Regions from separate parts of the Pseudoalteromonas sp. BZA4 genome, predicted to be linked through region 2. Evidence: predicted binding sites of a transcription regulator. Region 2 holds the regulator's gene; each other region holds the start of a gene.
What was found. Region 2 encodes sigma-54, which starts transcription at its own class of promoters, with help from an activator protein. Its sites were predicted from a motif close to GTTGGCACGNNNNTNGNNT; they were not measured.
Positions count from the first base shown of each region.

Region 1: a site for sigma-54 is predicted at 2,539-2,557, ahead of fliE (flagellar hook-basal body complex protein FliE). Genes of this name have one in related genera too.
Region 3: a site for sigma-54 is predicted at 2,919-2,937, ahead of ABMY41_RS18380 (LiaF domain-containing protein). Genes of this name have one in related genera too.

Region 1 covers NZ_JBECOT010000029.1:6,053-11,063, reverse strand. The annotation lists gene fliG (flagellar motor switch protein FliG) at 1-439, opposite strand, end outside; gene fliF (flagellar basal-body MS-ring/collar protein FliF) at 432-2,147, opposite strand; gene fliE (flagellar hook-basal body complex protein FliE) at 2,168-2,500, opposite strand; gene ABMY41_RS12800 (sigma-54 dependent transcriptional regulator) at 2,671-4,074, opposite strand; gene ABMY41_RS12795 (ATP-binding protein) at 4,071-5,011, opposite strand, start outside.
Region 2 covers NZ_JBECOT010000015.1:57,645-62,655, forward strand. The annotation lists gene rapZ (RNase adapter RapZ) at 1-529, opposite strand, end outside; gene ptsN (PTS IIA-like nitrogen regulatory protein PtsN) at 530-982, opposite strand; gene hpf (ribosome hibernation promoting factor) at 986-1,273, opposite strand; gene ABMY41_RS08705 (RNA polymerase factor sigma-54) at 1,301-2,797, opposite strand; gene lptB (LPS export ABC transporter ATP-binding protein) at 2,905-3,630, opposite strand; gene lptA (lipopolysaccharide transport periplasmic protein LptA) at 3,627-4,148, opposite strand; gene lptC (LPS export ABC transporter periplasmic protein LptC) at 4,138-4,692, opposite strand; gene kdsC (3-deoxy-manno-octulosonate-8-phosphatase KdsC) at 4,689-5,011, opposite strand, start outside.
Region 3 covers NZ_JBECOT010000063.1:9,739-14,749, reverse strand. The annotation lists gene ABMY41_RS18400 (methyl-accepting chemotaxis protein) at 1-1,428, shown strand, start outside; gene ABMY41_RS18395 (hypothetical protein) at 1,413-1,622, opposite strand; gene ABMY41_RS18390 (YqaE/Pmp3 family membrane protein) at 1,876-2,034, opposite strand; gene ABMY41_RS18385 (BON domain-containing protein) at 2,092-2,658, opposite strand; gene ABMY41_RS18380 (LiaF domain-containing protein) at 2,987-3,646, shown strand; gene ABMY41_RS18375 (hypothetical protein) at 4,014-4,388, shown strand; gene ABMY41_RS18370 (VOC family protein) at 4,827-5,011, opposite strand, start outside.

The sequences.
Region 1 (5,011 bases), on a different contig from region 2:
AAACAATGGTTTGAATTTGCGGGTGCTCGTTGCGAATGATATTCGCCACTTGCTTTGAATCCATCCACTTCAATGAATCAAGACCTTTCGCTCCTGAGCCCATAACAATTTGGTCAATAAGGCTGGCTGCCTTGTCTTCACCAAGCGCTGCTGTAAGGGCTTTTTTGATAAAGTCTTCAGACTGGAAGCCAATGGTACTGAAGCTTTGAATTTGCTCAATAAACAAATTATGAACTGCGCTAATTTTCGCTTGCGATAAATCATCTAGCGCAGCCATTGCCATACCCACTTTTTGCACTTGCTTTGGCTCTAAGTGCTTAAGGATTTGCGCAGCATCTTCTTCTGATAAGCTCAGCAATAAGATTGCCGCCTTATCCACACCGTCTAATTTATCAACATCAAACGCCGGTGGTAGTTGTTTTTGTTCTTGATCAGTCATCTTCTGTTAACCACGCTTTCACTACTTGAGAAGACAGTTCTGGTTCATTTGCAACCAATGCACGAACTGCTTTGAGTAAATCTTCATCGCCATGTAAGTCTGGCAGCTGTAGTGTACCATCACTTGAGAATCCTACAGCAGCAGAGTCAAAGTCTTTATTTAGCATATCTAGCGTGCTATCACCAATATCTACACCTGCACTTAATGCATCTTCATCGTATTCTTCTAGTGTATCGTCTGGGTAAATTAGACGTTTCAGCATAGGTCTTACTACAAAGACAATCAGTACGATAATAACCAGTGCACCTAATGCTAAGCGTAGCATCTTCATGAACCAATCTTGCTCCCAAAGTGGAACTTCAATCGCTTCACCAGCATCTTCACGAACAAATGGCACTGTAACAACCTCAAGCGCATCACCACGCTGCATATCAAAACCAACACCGCCTTGTAATAAACGACGAATATTTGACAATGCTTCTACAGAGCGAGGAACCATGGTTGTTTCACCATTTTCACCCACCTGCGGTACATAATCAACGGCAACTGAAACACTGATACGACGAATAACACCGGTTTGCTGACGCTTATGCGAAATTGTTGTATCAAGCTCATAGTTACGTGTTGCTTCTTTATGCGAACGACTTGGGTTCGTTGCTGAGCCTGCTCCACCTTGGCCTGCAATTTCTGGAATATTAGAGTTAACTGGCGGCTGATTCGTTAGCGCACCAGGAATGCCCACTGCAAGACCACCGATGTTGTTTTCTTCGAACGTGGTTTCACTGCGCACAGCAGGTAAGTCTGGGTTATAACGTTTTTGTGTTTCTTCGACTGCACTAAAGTCCATGTTTAAATCGACTTGCGCGGTATAGTTACCTAATCCTACAACTGGAATAAGGATGCTATCGATTTTATTTAAGTACTCTTCTTCACGCTTACGTTCAATCTCATACTCTTTACGAGAGCGAGCAGCAAGTGAGTTTTGTGAACCTGAATTAAGTAAGCGACCATTTTGATCGGTAACAGTAACACGCTCTGGCGATAACCCTTGGACTGCTGAGGCAACAATATCAACTACTGAGTCAACTTCTTCACCGTCAAGTGTACGACCGCGTTTTAAGGTAAGCACTACCGTCGCTGAAGGTTGTTTTTCACGACGAGCAAATACGTTTTCTTTTGGAATAGCTAAAAGTACTTTGGCGCGAGTAACGTTTTTTAGCTCTTCGATGGTACGTGCAAGCTGTTGCTCACGACCATGTTTTAAACGTTCACGTTCAAGGCGCTGGCTAACACCAAACCCCATGTCTTGCATGATGATGTCAGTACCTGAGCTTGGCGCTTGCTCTAGGCCTTCACGAGCCATCAATAATTTAATGTTTTGGTATTCACCTTCTTCAACAGAGATGACGTTACCATCAAGTTCGTAATCAATCTTTTGAGCGTCTAAAAAGTCCAGCGTTTGAATAAGCTCTTCCGTTGGCATTTTGCCAAGCGGACGCATATCTGGTTGACGAGCCCAAATAATAATAAAAATTGCGATAGCCAAACAGATTGCCAAAGCGATCACTAAAGTAACCTGGCGTAAAACATCTACACCATTTAAGGCACTTAGGTAGCCTGACTTTTGCTCTTGTTGATCATCAGTATCGGTTGAATCGATACCGCCGCCTGCTAAGGCTAGATCAGTTGATTGATTAGATTGCGCCACAATAATTCTCCACTACCTAGTTACACAGGCATGTTCATGATTTCTTTATAAGCTTCAACAAGTTTATTTCGAACTTGCACCGTAGCTTCAAAAGCGACTGATGATTTTTGCGAAGCAATCATTACGTCAGCTAAAGAAACACTGCGGTCGCCCATTTCCATTGCTGTTACTTTTTGCTTAGCATCTTGTTGTAAGCCATTCACTGTATCAAGTGCATTGGTAAGTAAATCACCAAACTGTGCCGACGATGTTGGCTGAGTTTGTGTTGGTAAATTATTAATTGAGTTACTACGGCCTACTTCTGAAGCCATAGCTTGCATTTCTTGAAATAATGCGCTGTTTTGAACTTTCATAATACTCTCTGACAATGCAGTTTACTTACTCACTAGCAAAGCACAAACCGTGCCACAATATAAAATCAACAAATTCAATAACTTGAAATATTTATTTTGCATGTCAGAGTTTTGACAGCAAACAAGCTCACAAAAATGTGAGCTTGTTTGAGTAACTTTTTGGAAGGAGTTTATGCAGGTAAGGCGATACCCAAGTCTCGCATTTGCGCCAGTTTATAACGTAATGTGCGCGGACTAATACCTAAGGTTTCTGCAACCTCTTTACGCTTACCGTTACAACGCGCTAAGGTTTCTAAAATAATACGATGCTCTTTGTCTTTCAGCTCGTCTTTGTAATTACCTTGCTCACTCACTTGTGGCACGGTATCTAAATTAACTTCAACAGGCTGTTCTTGATATACGGGTGCGTTGTGTGGCGGTGTAGCGACTGGCTTGATATCAACAGTAAGCAACTCTTCAATAAAGACATCATCTTGATGAATACTATTACCATCACATAATATCAATGCCCGTTGAATAACGTTATCAAGCTCTCGTACGTTACCTGGCCAAGCATGCGATAGCAGCTTTTGTTTCGCACCCTCACTTAGTTGAGCTATAGGCTCTTTACTTTTCAGGCAATGACGCTCTATTAAATGCTCAGCCAATACAATAATGTCGCCAGGACGCTCGGCTAATGGTTTCCACATTAGCGGGAATACATTTAAGCGATAATATAAATCTTCTCTAAATAGATTTTCGCTCACTGCTTCTTTCAAATCTCGGTTACTTGTAGCTAGAACGCGAACATCAAGCTCTATGGTTTTACGACCGCCTAAGCGCTCTACTTCGCGCTCTTGAAGTACACGCAGTAATTTAGCTTGCAAGCCTAAATCCATCTCAGTGATTTCATCAAGTAAGATGGTACCACCTTGAGCTTGCTCAAATTTACCCGGGCAAGCTTGAATCGCGCCAGTAAACGCCCCTTTTTCGTAACCGAATAAGGTTGCTTCAAGCATGTTTTCAGGAATAGCAGCGCAGTTAATAGCCACAAAGGGGGCATCGCTACGATTTGATTTATCGTGGATAAAACGAGCCAACACTTCTTTACCCGAGCCACTTGGGCCGAGTACCATGACACTGGCATCTGAGCGGGCAACTTTGCTCGCGAGCTCTAATAGCTTAATACTTGATGGATCGGCAACAATTGGGCCATCGGTTTCTTTTTCCTTTTCAGGCAAATAACGACTCACCATATTAAGGAGTACTTCTGGAGCAAACGGCTTTGCCATGTAATCAATCGCGCCTAAACGCATTGCTTCTACAGCATCATCAATGGTCGCATAGGCTGTCATCATTAATACGGGCAGCTCAGGATAATTAAGTTTAATGCTACGTAATAGGTCAAGGCCACTCATGGCGCCCATTTGCACATCACTAACAACCAATGAATAGCTATTTTGCTTAAGCAAGATCATCGCTTGTTCAGCGCTATCTGCAGCAACGCAATCAATACCCGACATTTCAAGGGTATCGATCAGTGCTTCTCGTAAGCCTGCATCGTCTTCAACGACTAAAATAGAGTTAGTATTCATTTTGCCTCCGCTGACATTGGTTCTGCACTAATTGGCAAGATCAAACTAAAACATGCTCCCCCATGAGCATTATTAGCCACTTCAACCCGTCCTTGGTGCGCATTGGCGACTGAACTTACAACAGCAAGTCCAAGCCCCGTGCCTTGACTTTTGGTAGTGTAAAAAGGTTCGAATAATTTGTTGGCATGACGTAAATCAACACCTGGGCCATTATCACTGACACTAATGCGAACACAGTTTTCGCTAGTTTCGTCACGTTCGGCACTCAGGGTTACCACAGCCTCAGAGCCAATAATTTGAATACTGTTGTGGATCAGGTTTTGAATAGCACTCGCCAGAGCCGTTTTATTACCCACAATTTCAATATCTGGCTCAGGCAAGTTCACGCTTAGTTCACTGTTATTTTGTGCAACCATAGCATCAGCACCTGCTTTTACTTCATTAAGTAGCTGCTGCATTGAAACGCTTTCGACCACTTGTTGCTCACCACTTTTGGCAAATAACAGCATATCGTTCACTTGAGTTTCTAAATCTTTTAAACGCGACATTAACTTCGTATGAAAGTTGCCACGCGAGCTTTCTGGCAATCGCTTTGAGCCTAAATTTGCGGCATACAACATGGCCGCTGATAACGGTGTTCTGACCTGATGAGCTAGCGAAGCAACCATTTTGCCAAGCGCACTTAAGCGCTGCATATGTGCAACTCGCTTTTGTAAGCGCCTGGTTTCAGTTAAATCTGTCATTAAAATTAACTGTCCTGGCTCTGGAGCAAGCGCAGTAATATCAAGCTTAATTAATCGCCCATCTTTAAGTGATACTTCATGTCCATCATCTTGCTGTGGTCGAAATGAGCGTTGAATAACGCTAAACCACTTTTCACCTTCAAGGGGTTCACCTAGCATATCAATGGCAATTTGATTGGCTTTTGCGATCATCC
Region 2 (5,011 bases):
CTTCTTTTGGAATACCATGCTTAAAGCCAAACGACATAAAGGTAATAATTAGCTTTTTATCTTTTTTACCTAAAATCTTTTCGCGAATTGATTCTGCTAACTGATGAACACTTAGATCCGTGGTATCAATCATAAAGTCAGCGCGAGTGATCAACACATCAAGCAGGATTTTTTCTTGTTTAATGGCCAGATCAAGCGGCAAAGAATCAATAGATAGTGGATGCAAGCGGCGTGTTTCTGAAAAGCGCTTGATCAGAGTTTGGTCATCACTGTCTAAATAGAACAGTGTTGGGTTTGCGAAACCTGGCAGGTACTCAAGAATATCATTAAATTCTTGCTGCTCTTTCGGTAAGTTACGCACGTCGATGCTGACCGCTATTTTATCGTAGTTATCAGACACACTGCGTACGAGCGAAGGCAGTAAATTAACCGGAATATTATCAACGCAATAATAGCCTAAGTCTTCAAGTACTCGTAAAGCGACCGATTTACCTGAGCCTGAGCGACCGCTGATAATTATTAATTCCATTTATGCCTCTGCTGATATGACCTGAAACAGTTGCTGATCGGTAGTAGCACTACGCAGCTGTTTACAAAACTCTTTATCTTTAAGTCTATCAGCAATTGTTGATAAGGTCTTTAGGTGAAGCTGACAGTCACCATCTGGTACGATGAGTGCCACAAAAATATCAACTGGACGATTATCAATTGCATCAAAATTAATAGGGGATTCACTCACTATCACAAATGCATGAGGCTCATCTGCGCCGCTCATTCGGCCATGTGGAATAGCAATACCTCGGCCAATGCCGGTGCTACCTAGTTTTTCTCGGTTGAGTAAAGCATCTAGGATATCTTGTTGCGATAAATGAGGAAGCTGCTGGTGGGCCAGTTCGCTGATATATTCAAGAATTCTTTTTTTGCTATTAAAAAGGACCGCAGCTTTGCTGCAGTCCTGGTTAGTAAGTGAACTTAGTTTCATAATTTAATGTCGAGCTAATTTCTCTTTGTGTTTAATGACTTGGCGATCAAGTTTATCGATCAGTGAGTCAATGGCTGCGTACATATCTTGATGTTCTGTAGAAGCGAACAATTCGCCTCCGTTTACATGTAAAGTTGCTTCTGCTTTTTGGCTTAATTTTTCTACATCTAGAATGACATGAACATTATTAATATGGTCAAAATGCCTTTCTAGTTTCGCAAACTTGGTGTTTACATAGTCTCTTAATGAATCTGTGATTTCTACATGACGACCAGTTAAATTTAGTTGCATAAGCATTTTTCCTTCTATGTAAAACGTCTAAATCAGACTCTTACGCTGATTAGACGGAGGTATTGCTAGAGACTCACGATATTTTGCAATTGTACGTCTAGCTACTTTAATTCCTTGCTCGGCCAATATATCTGCAATTTTGCTATCACTCAATGGTTTAGCTGAGTTTTCTGCAGCGACTAACTTCTTGATTAAAGCGCGTATTGCTGTAGAAGAACACTCACCACCATTTTCGGTGCTGACATGGCTTGAGAAGAAATATTTCAACTCAAAAATACCCCGTGGGGTATGCATATATTTTTGCGTTGTTACCCGTGAAATCGTCGATTCATGCATTTCGACCATTTCAGCAACATCATTTAGCACCATCGGCTTCATTGCTTCAGGGCCATGCTCAAAGAAAGCTTGTTGTTGTTGAACGATACAGTTGGTCACTTTTAATAGCGTATCGTTACGGCTTTCTAAGCTTTTAATAAACCACTTAGCTTCTTGTAAGTGAGAGCGAATAAATTGGCTGTCGCTACTTGATTTAACAGAGCGAGACATCGCCGCATATTGGCTATTCACTCTAATCTTTGGCATACAGTCTGGGTTTAACTCGACTACCCAGCGACCTTTTACTTTTTTTACTGATACATCAGGTATGACGTACTCAGACTCTTCGCGCACTATGCTATCCGCAGGCTTAGGATTTAAGCTGTGGATGAGCGTCATCACTTCTTTAAGCTCGTTTTCTTTAAGCTTAGTCTTTTTCATCAAAGTTCGATAGTCGCGACTCGCTAATAATTCGATATGCTCAGATAAAACCATTTTAGTTTCAGCTAAATATGGCGTATTAGCATCGAATTGGCGTAACTGAATGCACAGACATTCTTGTAAACTGCGTGCGCCAATACCCACAGGATCAAATAACTGAATTCTTTTTAAGACCGCTTCGACTTCATCAAGTTCGATTTCTTCTTCATCGTTATTTTGATTAAAGCTTTCGACTATATCTTCACAGCTTACCGTTAAAATACCTGAGTCATCGATAGCTTCTACAATTGCCACAGCAATCGCTTCATCAGTAGGGCTAAATGGCGTGAGCTGTAATTGCCACATTAGGTATTCATGAAGGGTTTCGGTTGATGCTCCCTGATAGATAGATTCATCTTCAGGCATTGGCCCTGACGATGTTGAAGGGGCGGCACTCATGTACTCATCCCACGTGACGTCCATTGCTAAGTCATCGCTTACGGTGTCTTTATTGAGAGCATCACTACTTTCTTGCTCGTACTCGCTAGGTGCTTCTTCGGCAGACGCGCTGACTTGCACATCGTCAGGCTCCGCTTTTTGCTCATTCTTGCCGGTGCTTTCTTCATTGTAATCCGCTTCTTCCACTTCAAGCAGGGGATTACTATCAAGCGCTTCTTGAATTTCTTGCTGGAGATCCAATGTACTGAGCTGCAACAAACGAATCGCTTGTTGCAGTTGTGGAGTCATTGTAAGTTGCTGGCCCATGCGCAGCTGTAATGATTGCCTCATGTATCCCTAACAATCCTTTTTAAGTTATCGATAACTGTATAAACACAGTTATCGATTTATTGTCATTGTTATAAGTCTAGCAGATGCTCTAGTCGCTGGCGTAATGGTTACAGCCTGAATTGCTCGCCTAGATATACATCGCGTACAGTTTGGTCTGCTAATACGTGCTCAGGTGTGCCTGATGCAATTAGCTCCCCATGAGAAACAATGTAGGCTTTTTCACAAACATCAAGGGTTTCTCGAACATTATGGTCAGTAATTAGTACACCGATACCACGATTTTTTAGGTGCTCAATAATTTTCTTTATATCTAACACTGAAATTGGATCAACACCAGCAAAAGGCTCATCTAAAAGGATAAATTTAGGATTAGCGGCTAATGCGCGAGCAATTTCTACACGGCGTCGCTCACCACCTGACAGCGCCATACCTTGGCTGTCACGAATATGTTGAATACTAAACTCATCGAGTAAGCTATTGAGTGTTTCTTCGCGGGTGGTTTTATTTAGATCTTTACGAGTTTCTAAAATGGCCATCAAGTTTTGGTAAACCGTCAACTTTCGAAAAATTGACGATTCTTGTGGCAGATAGCCAATACCCAAACGCGCACGGCTATGCATTGGTAAAAGGGTGATATCGTTATCATCAATACTGATTTTACCTTTGTCGCTAGGTACTAGGCCTACAATCATATAGAAGGTCGTTGTTTTACCTGCGCCATTAGGGCCAAGCAAGCCAACAATACTGCCAGCTTCAACTTCAAGACCGACATTTTTAACCACTTGGCGGCCTTTGTAGCTTTTAGCTAAAAGCTCTGCTTTTAATGTGCTCATGGTTGGCCTTTATTATCTTTTTTATTTTCAACAGGCACTAAAATAGTGTGTACACGATCTGTTGAGTTTTCGTCTTTTTCAGCACTGATCAGCTGCTGTGCCATATCATAGGTAATGCTTTTTGCTGTTACTTTTTGACCTGCTTGAGTAACTTCAGCTTCACCATTTAAGGTTAAGAAGCGTTTTGCAACATCATAACGTACTTCTTCGGCGCTGGCGCTCATCACGGTGCCATCAGCTTGCTTTTCTTCGAAGTAAGCAGGCTTACCTGTGGCAATAATCAACTCTACTGTACCTTCGGTATCACCGCCGTGTGCTTCAAGGCGCTCTGCGGTAATACGACGATTACCATGCACGATCTCTACGTTACCTTCAAATATGCCAACGCCATCTTTTAGTTTACCTACTTGGCGATCTGAGCTAATGCTAATTTGAGCGCCAGTTTGCTCGGCAGCTGCGCCCGAAAAGGCAATCAATAAGCTTGGGATCAGGAGTAATTTCTTCAGTTTATTGGTCATAGTATATGGTTCGTGTATGGTTAGTTAACTCAACAATTTCGGTTTTTAAATCGGCTTTTAAGCCTTTTCCGGTAATCTTTAAATTCGGTCCTGTTAGTGTCACAGGTTGCTTAGAAAACATGGTCATTTTATCAATGTCGACATTAATGTTTTCTGCTTTTATATCTTCAATCATGCCGTTGTGGGTTAAGTTTTTAGCAACTACATCCCCTTCAAAAATCAGCTGATCGTTTTCGTACAATGTGGCTTCTTTGGCTTTTACTTGCCAAACCTGCTGGTCGCCATAAATAGTAAAAATAGGTTGCTCAAAAAAGGTAAACCCTAATTGTTGATACAACTCCATTTTAGCAGCAGCCACTTTATGACTAATTTTGCCTTGCTCGTCATACGCTGTTTGCTTTAACGCCACTGCAGTGTAATCAGGTGTTGCGATGATCTCGTCTTCACTAGTTATTGTGTCTGTTGATTGGTTAAAGTACGGGTACCATAACCACACCATGCAACAAACAAAAACAATACTCAGTAAAATACGGGCTATATTCATGCGCTGGTTCCATCGCTAGTTAACGGCTTACCGTTTTCTAACATCAGTAAATCAGTTAATTCACGCACAGCTCCAAAGCCACCTGGTAATAATGTGGTGTAATGAGCCAGCTTTTTAATCAGTGGGTGTGCGTCGTTTACAGCAACAGCAAACCCTACTTTTTCCATTACTGGTAAGTCTGGACCATCATCACCAATATAGGCAATTTGTTCATCAGTCAGCCCCAGTTTATCTTTTAACTCTTGATAAGCAATCAGCTTATCTTCTTGTCCCTGATAAATGTGCTGAACTGTTAGGCTAGTCATTCGCTGCTGAACTA
Region 3 (5,011 bases), on a different contig from region 2:
ATTAACGACATGGTTGAAGAAATTCGCTTTAATGGCCAAGGCTTTGGTTTCTTACTTGATGGCAATCAAAAGGTTGTGCACTTATCCAAGCGCACTGGCCACAAGCTATCTGTGACTGACGAAGGTCCGAATGGCAAGGAAGGCTTAGATGCCCTCGAAAAGCAATTTAGCGACACATCAGGCTTTAGCGAATTAAACCGCGCGATGAAAAGCCAAAAAGATGGCAGCAGCTTTGTTACTTTCAAAGGCGAGCAATATTACGTTGTATACAACCGCCTTGAGCTAGAAACCCCTTACCTTGATTGGTACGTGGGTATTTTAATTCCAACAAGTATGATTGATGAGCCAGTAAATGATGCAGTGATGACAACCACAACCTCAGTGATCATCATTCTTGCGATTATCATTGCGATGATCTTCTGGGCCACGCAAATGATCACCAAGCCGCTGACTAAGCTAACTTACATCATGCGTGATATCGCATCAGGTGATGGCGATTTAACGCAGAAAATCGAAATCAAGAGTAATGATGAAGTGGGTCAACTTGCTCATCACATGAACACTTTTATCGATAAGCTACGTGCAATGATGCTAAATACGGCTGCGCAGGCCGAACAACTTAGCCAAGCTGCGAGCCAGTTGAAAATTGTATCGCAAAAAACCAACGATGAAATTCAGCAAGAGAAGCAACAAGTTGACAGTGTGAGTGCGGCTGTAACCGAAATGGCGTCTACAGTGATGGAAATCTCGCGCAATGCTCAGCACACCAATAATGCTGCTGAAGAAGTACAAACCATCACCGTTGACGGTACGAAACGCTCTACTCAAGCTCAGTCAGTCATGACCGCTCTTGCAAGCCATATTGGTGAAGCGTCTAAAGTGGTTGCGGGTCTTGAGCAAGAAAGTGGCAATATCGGCGCGGTGGTTGATGTTATCAACTCAATAGCGGAGCAAACCAACTTACTCGCACTAAACGCGGCGATAGAAGCAGCCCGTGCTGGCGAGCAAGGTCGAGGCTTCGCTGTTGTTGCTGATGAAGTTCGTTCACTGGCAAGCAGAACGCAAGAATCAACAGATGATATTCGCAATATGGTCAGCCGCTTACAGCAAATTGCCCAACAAGCGTCGACTATGATGCAACAAGGTCAAGAGCGTGCTGAAGGCTCAGTTGAGCAAACACAAATTGTATTGCAAGCTCTACAAGACATCGCCCAATCTGTGACAAATGTGCAAGATCAAAGTCATCAAATTGCGACGTCGACAGAGCAGCAAACTGTGGTTGCAGAAGATATCAACAATAGCTTGGCAGCAATTAATCACTTAGTGAATAGCACTGCGGATCATGCCCATGAATTGGCGGATGAAGCACGTGATTTGAATGAGTTAGCTGCGTCTTTAAATGAGACGGTGAATCAATTTAAGTTATAAAGATAAATTGCTGAAGTAGTTAAAAACCCGATGTCACCTGAAGATGACATCGGGTTTTTATCGTCAGCCTTCCCTGTTAGTCGTGGCGCAACCGCTTTCGCGTGTTCCATAAATTCGTGCCACTGTTGCTTGTTCCATAAAGCAACTCCTTTGTTGGTCAATCCTTGTGTTGGTTGCGTTTGTACTTGTTCCATATAGTCTCCTCCTTACGCTAGCTTCATCCTGTTTGGCTCCTGCCTAAGCTTATTCCTTGCTATCATCTCCATTCACTTTATCCATAAAGCGTTGCCATTGTGCGCTACTCCATAACGCCTTGTTACTTCCTTGTTGTCCTTTGTGCGTAGTTACATTATCCATACTGTAAACTCCTTGCGGTTTATCGTCCGTTACTCCTACAGCAACTCCTTGCTGTGCTCCATTACCCATCCTTGTAGATTAATGCGGTGATTATCGCTTAGCGATGATATACACAGCATGAATCAAACCTGGAATGTACCCTAATAAGGTTAAAAGAATATTAATCCAGAACTGCGCACCTAAACCTACCTGTAAAAATACGCCGAGAGGTGGAATTAAAACCGATAAAATAATACGTATTAAATCCATGACTCACTCCTTGAAAAAGATAAGCCCAGCCAAAGCTGGGCTATATTGGGCTTGCTATTATTCAGCAACAATCGTTAATTCATCGATTACTTTGCGAACATCTTCAGCATTTTCAGCAATGCTAACCGCTAATTGCTTTTCTGCATCAGACTCAACAGTACCTTTTAGTGTTACTACACCCATGTCGGTATCAACATCGATGTCTGTACCACCTACTTCTGAGTTAAATAAATAACGTGTCGTGATTACAGTACTGATTTTTGCGTCGGTTAAGTCGCTTTCTGCTGAATCAGCTTTGTCTGATTTCATGTGCTTAGCTTTCATGTTTTTAACAACAGTTAGTTTGTTATCAACAGAGCTAACACCGTCTAGGCTAAGAACTAGCTCTTCAGCAAGCTCTTTATCTAATTCGCTATCAACTTTACCTGTAAGTACAACTTTGCCATTCGTTACATCAGTGTTGATGTCAAAGTTGTTAAGGTTTGTGTTCATAAGAAGCACAGTTTCTGCCTTACCATCAATCCAAGCATCTTTACTTTCATTTTCCCAGCTGCTTGCCTGAGCTGACATGCTAGTTGCACCAATTACTAAAGCGGCAATCATAGATTTGTTAAAAGTGTTCATAATCTTTCTCCTTTTGATTAAAGACACATTTACTAATGCGACTATAATGCCAACTATTTACTTGTTTATTTTCAGCAAGTTAAACACTTATTCAGCGACTATTTATATTCATTTAGGTAAAGATTTACAAGCTGCTCGGTAAGAAGTTCACGATGTTGCAAAAATAGCCACTTAGTTGCTGATTTTATTAATCTGTGGTTAATTTAACGAAGTTGTTTATTAGCAAAAAACACAAACCATTGATTTATATAAAAATAAACTTTGGCCTAAGCCTTGCTTCGTAATTAATAACTAAAAATCACCTTTAAAATCACAACAGGGAACTACCATGGCCGTTAAACTTGAAGATCGCCCAATCGATCAAGTAAGAGAAGAAGTCATTGATCAACTCATTTATAACTACAGTCATGCTGTTATTTCAGCTGAAGCATTCGAACGCCGCCTAGACCAAGCAATGGCAGCCACCAGCAACGAAGTACTGGTTGAACTGGTTGCTGATTTAGATCTGAAGGCGGATATTGACTACAAATCGCATAAGCATGCGCAATTTAAACCTCACTACAGCCACAGCAGCGACAACGAAAGCCTGCAGCTTAGGAGTATTTTGGGTTCAAATGAGCGCAGCGGCCAATGGGTAGTACCAAAAGAAATTCACCTAACAAACTGCTTAGGTTCAATCGAACTCGACTTTAGCGAAGCAATTTTCCAACATCAGCACGTCACCATTTACGTGAACTGTATTTTAGGTAACGACGAAATCTACGTACCAGAACATGTAAATGTGGTATCTAAATTATTTAGCGTGATTGGCAGCGTAGAGAATAAATCAGTTGCCTTAAATAAAGGCCAAGGCCCAACCATCACAATTGAAGGTAATGTATGGCTAGGCTCAGTCGAGATTTCAGTTAAACGTACCATGAAAGAAAAGTTCATCAGCTTTGCCAACAGCCTAAAAGCCAGCTGGAAAGAAATGAATAAGGTGCAGTAAAGTTGCGAGATATTGTAGGCGCGATTTTATATCGCACAATATGCCTTTATTCACAAAGAGATTATGAGACGCTTTGCTTTAGAGGAAGTATCTTTTGGTTTCCTCATTCTCTTCTCATTCACTTCTCTTTGTGCAAATATTTTCGCGCGAAATAAATTTCACGTCTACATCAACCGTAGGCGTCACGCTTGCTTGGCGCGTCGAACATACAAACCATTTCATCAACCTATACCTGACCAACAAACAACACAATTCGGCTCAAAACTGACAGCTGAAAGCTGATGGCTCACTAAACTTCACACCCACATCAAAGAAATTTAATCGCACAAAGAGACCAAGAGGCGCTGCGCTTTAGAGGAAGTAAAAAATGATCTTGTGGTTTACTCATTCTCTTCTCATTCACTTCTCTTTGTGCAAAAAGATCTTTGGTAATATTCACAATGAGACCAAGAGGCGCTGCGCTTTAGAGGAAACAAAAAGCATTATTATTACTTCCTCATTCTCTTCTCATTTTCTTCTCTTTGTGAATATATTTTCGCGCGAAATAAATTTCACGCCTACATCAACCGTAGGCGTCACGCTTGCTTGGCGCGTCGAACATACAACACCACTTCATCAACCTATACCTGACCAACAAACAACACAATTCGGCTCAAAACTAAAAGCTGATGGCTCACTAAACTTCACACCCACATCAAAGAAATTTAATCGCACAAAGAGGTTAAGAGACGCTGCGCTTTAGAGGAAACAAAAAGCATTATTATCACTTCCTCATTTTCTTCTCATTCACTTCTCTTTGTGCAAATATTTTCGCGCGAAATAAATTTCACGCCTACATCACCGTAGGCGTCACGCTTGCTTGGCGCGTCCTACATACAACACCACTTCATCAACCTATACCTGACCAACAAACAACACAATTCGGCTCAAAACTAAAAGCTGATGGCTCACTAAACTTCACACCCACATCAAAGAAATTTAATCGCACAAAGAGGATAAGAGGCGCTGCGCTTTAGAGGAAGTAAAAATGATCTTGTGGTTTACTCATTCTCTTCTCATTCACTTCTCTTTGTGCAAATACTTTCAGCACAAAAGTACCTCCCACGAGACAGGCCCTGGCAAAGGCCTACAAACAACACCGCTCGGCTCAAAACTGACGGCTAAAAGCTGACTGCTCTAGCTACAAGTCATTATTCCTCTCACTCGGGATATCACTAAAATACTCTACAAACTCAACTTCAAAACCTGCGGGGTCGATGAAATATATATTTTTACGATAAGGGTTTTCTGGGCCGTGTTTATCAATTTCATAACCAGCCGAAACCAGACGTTCAACTACCGCATTAATATCGTTTGTCACATAAG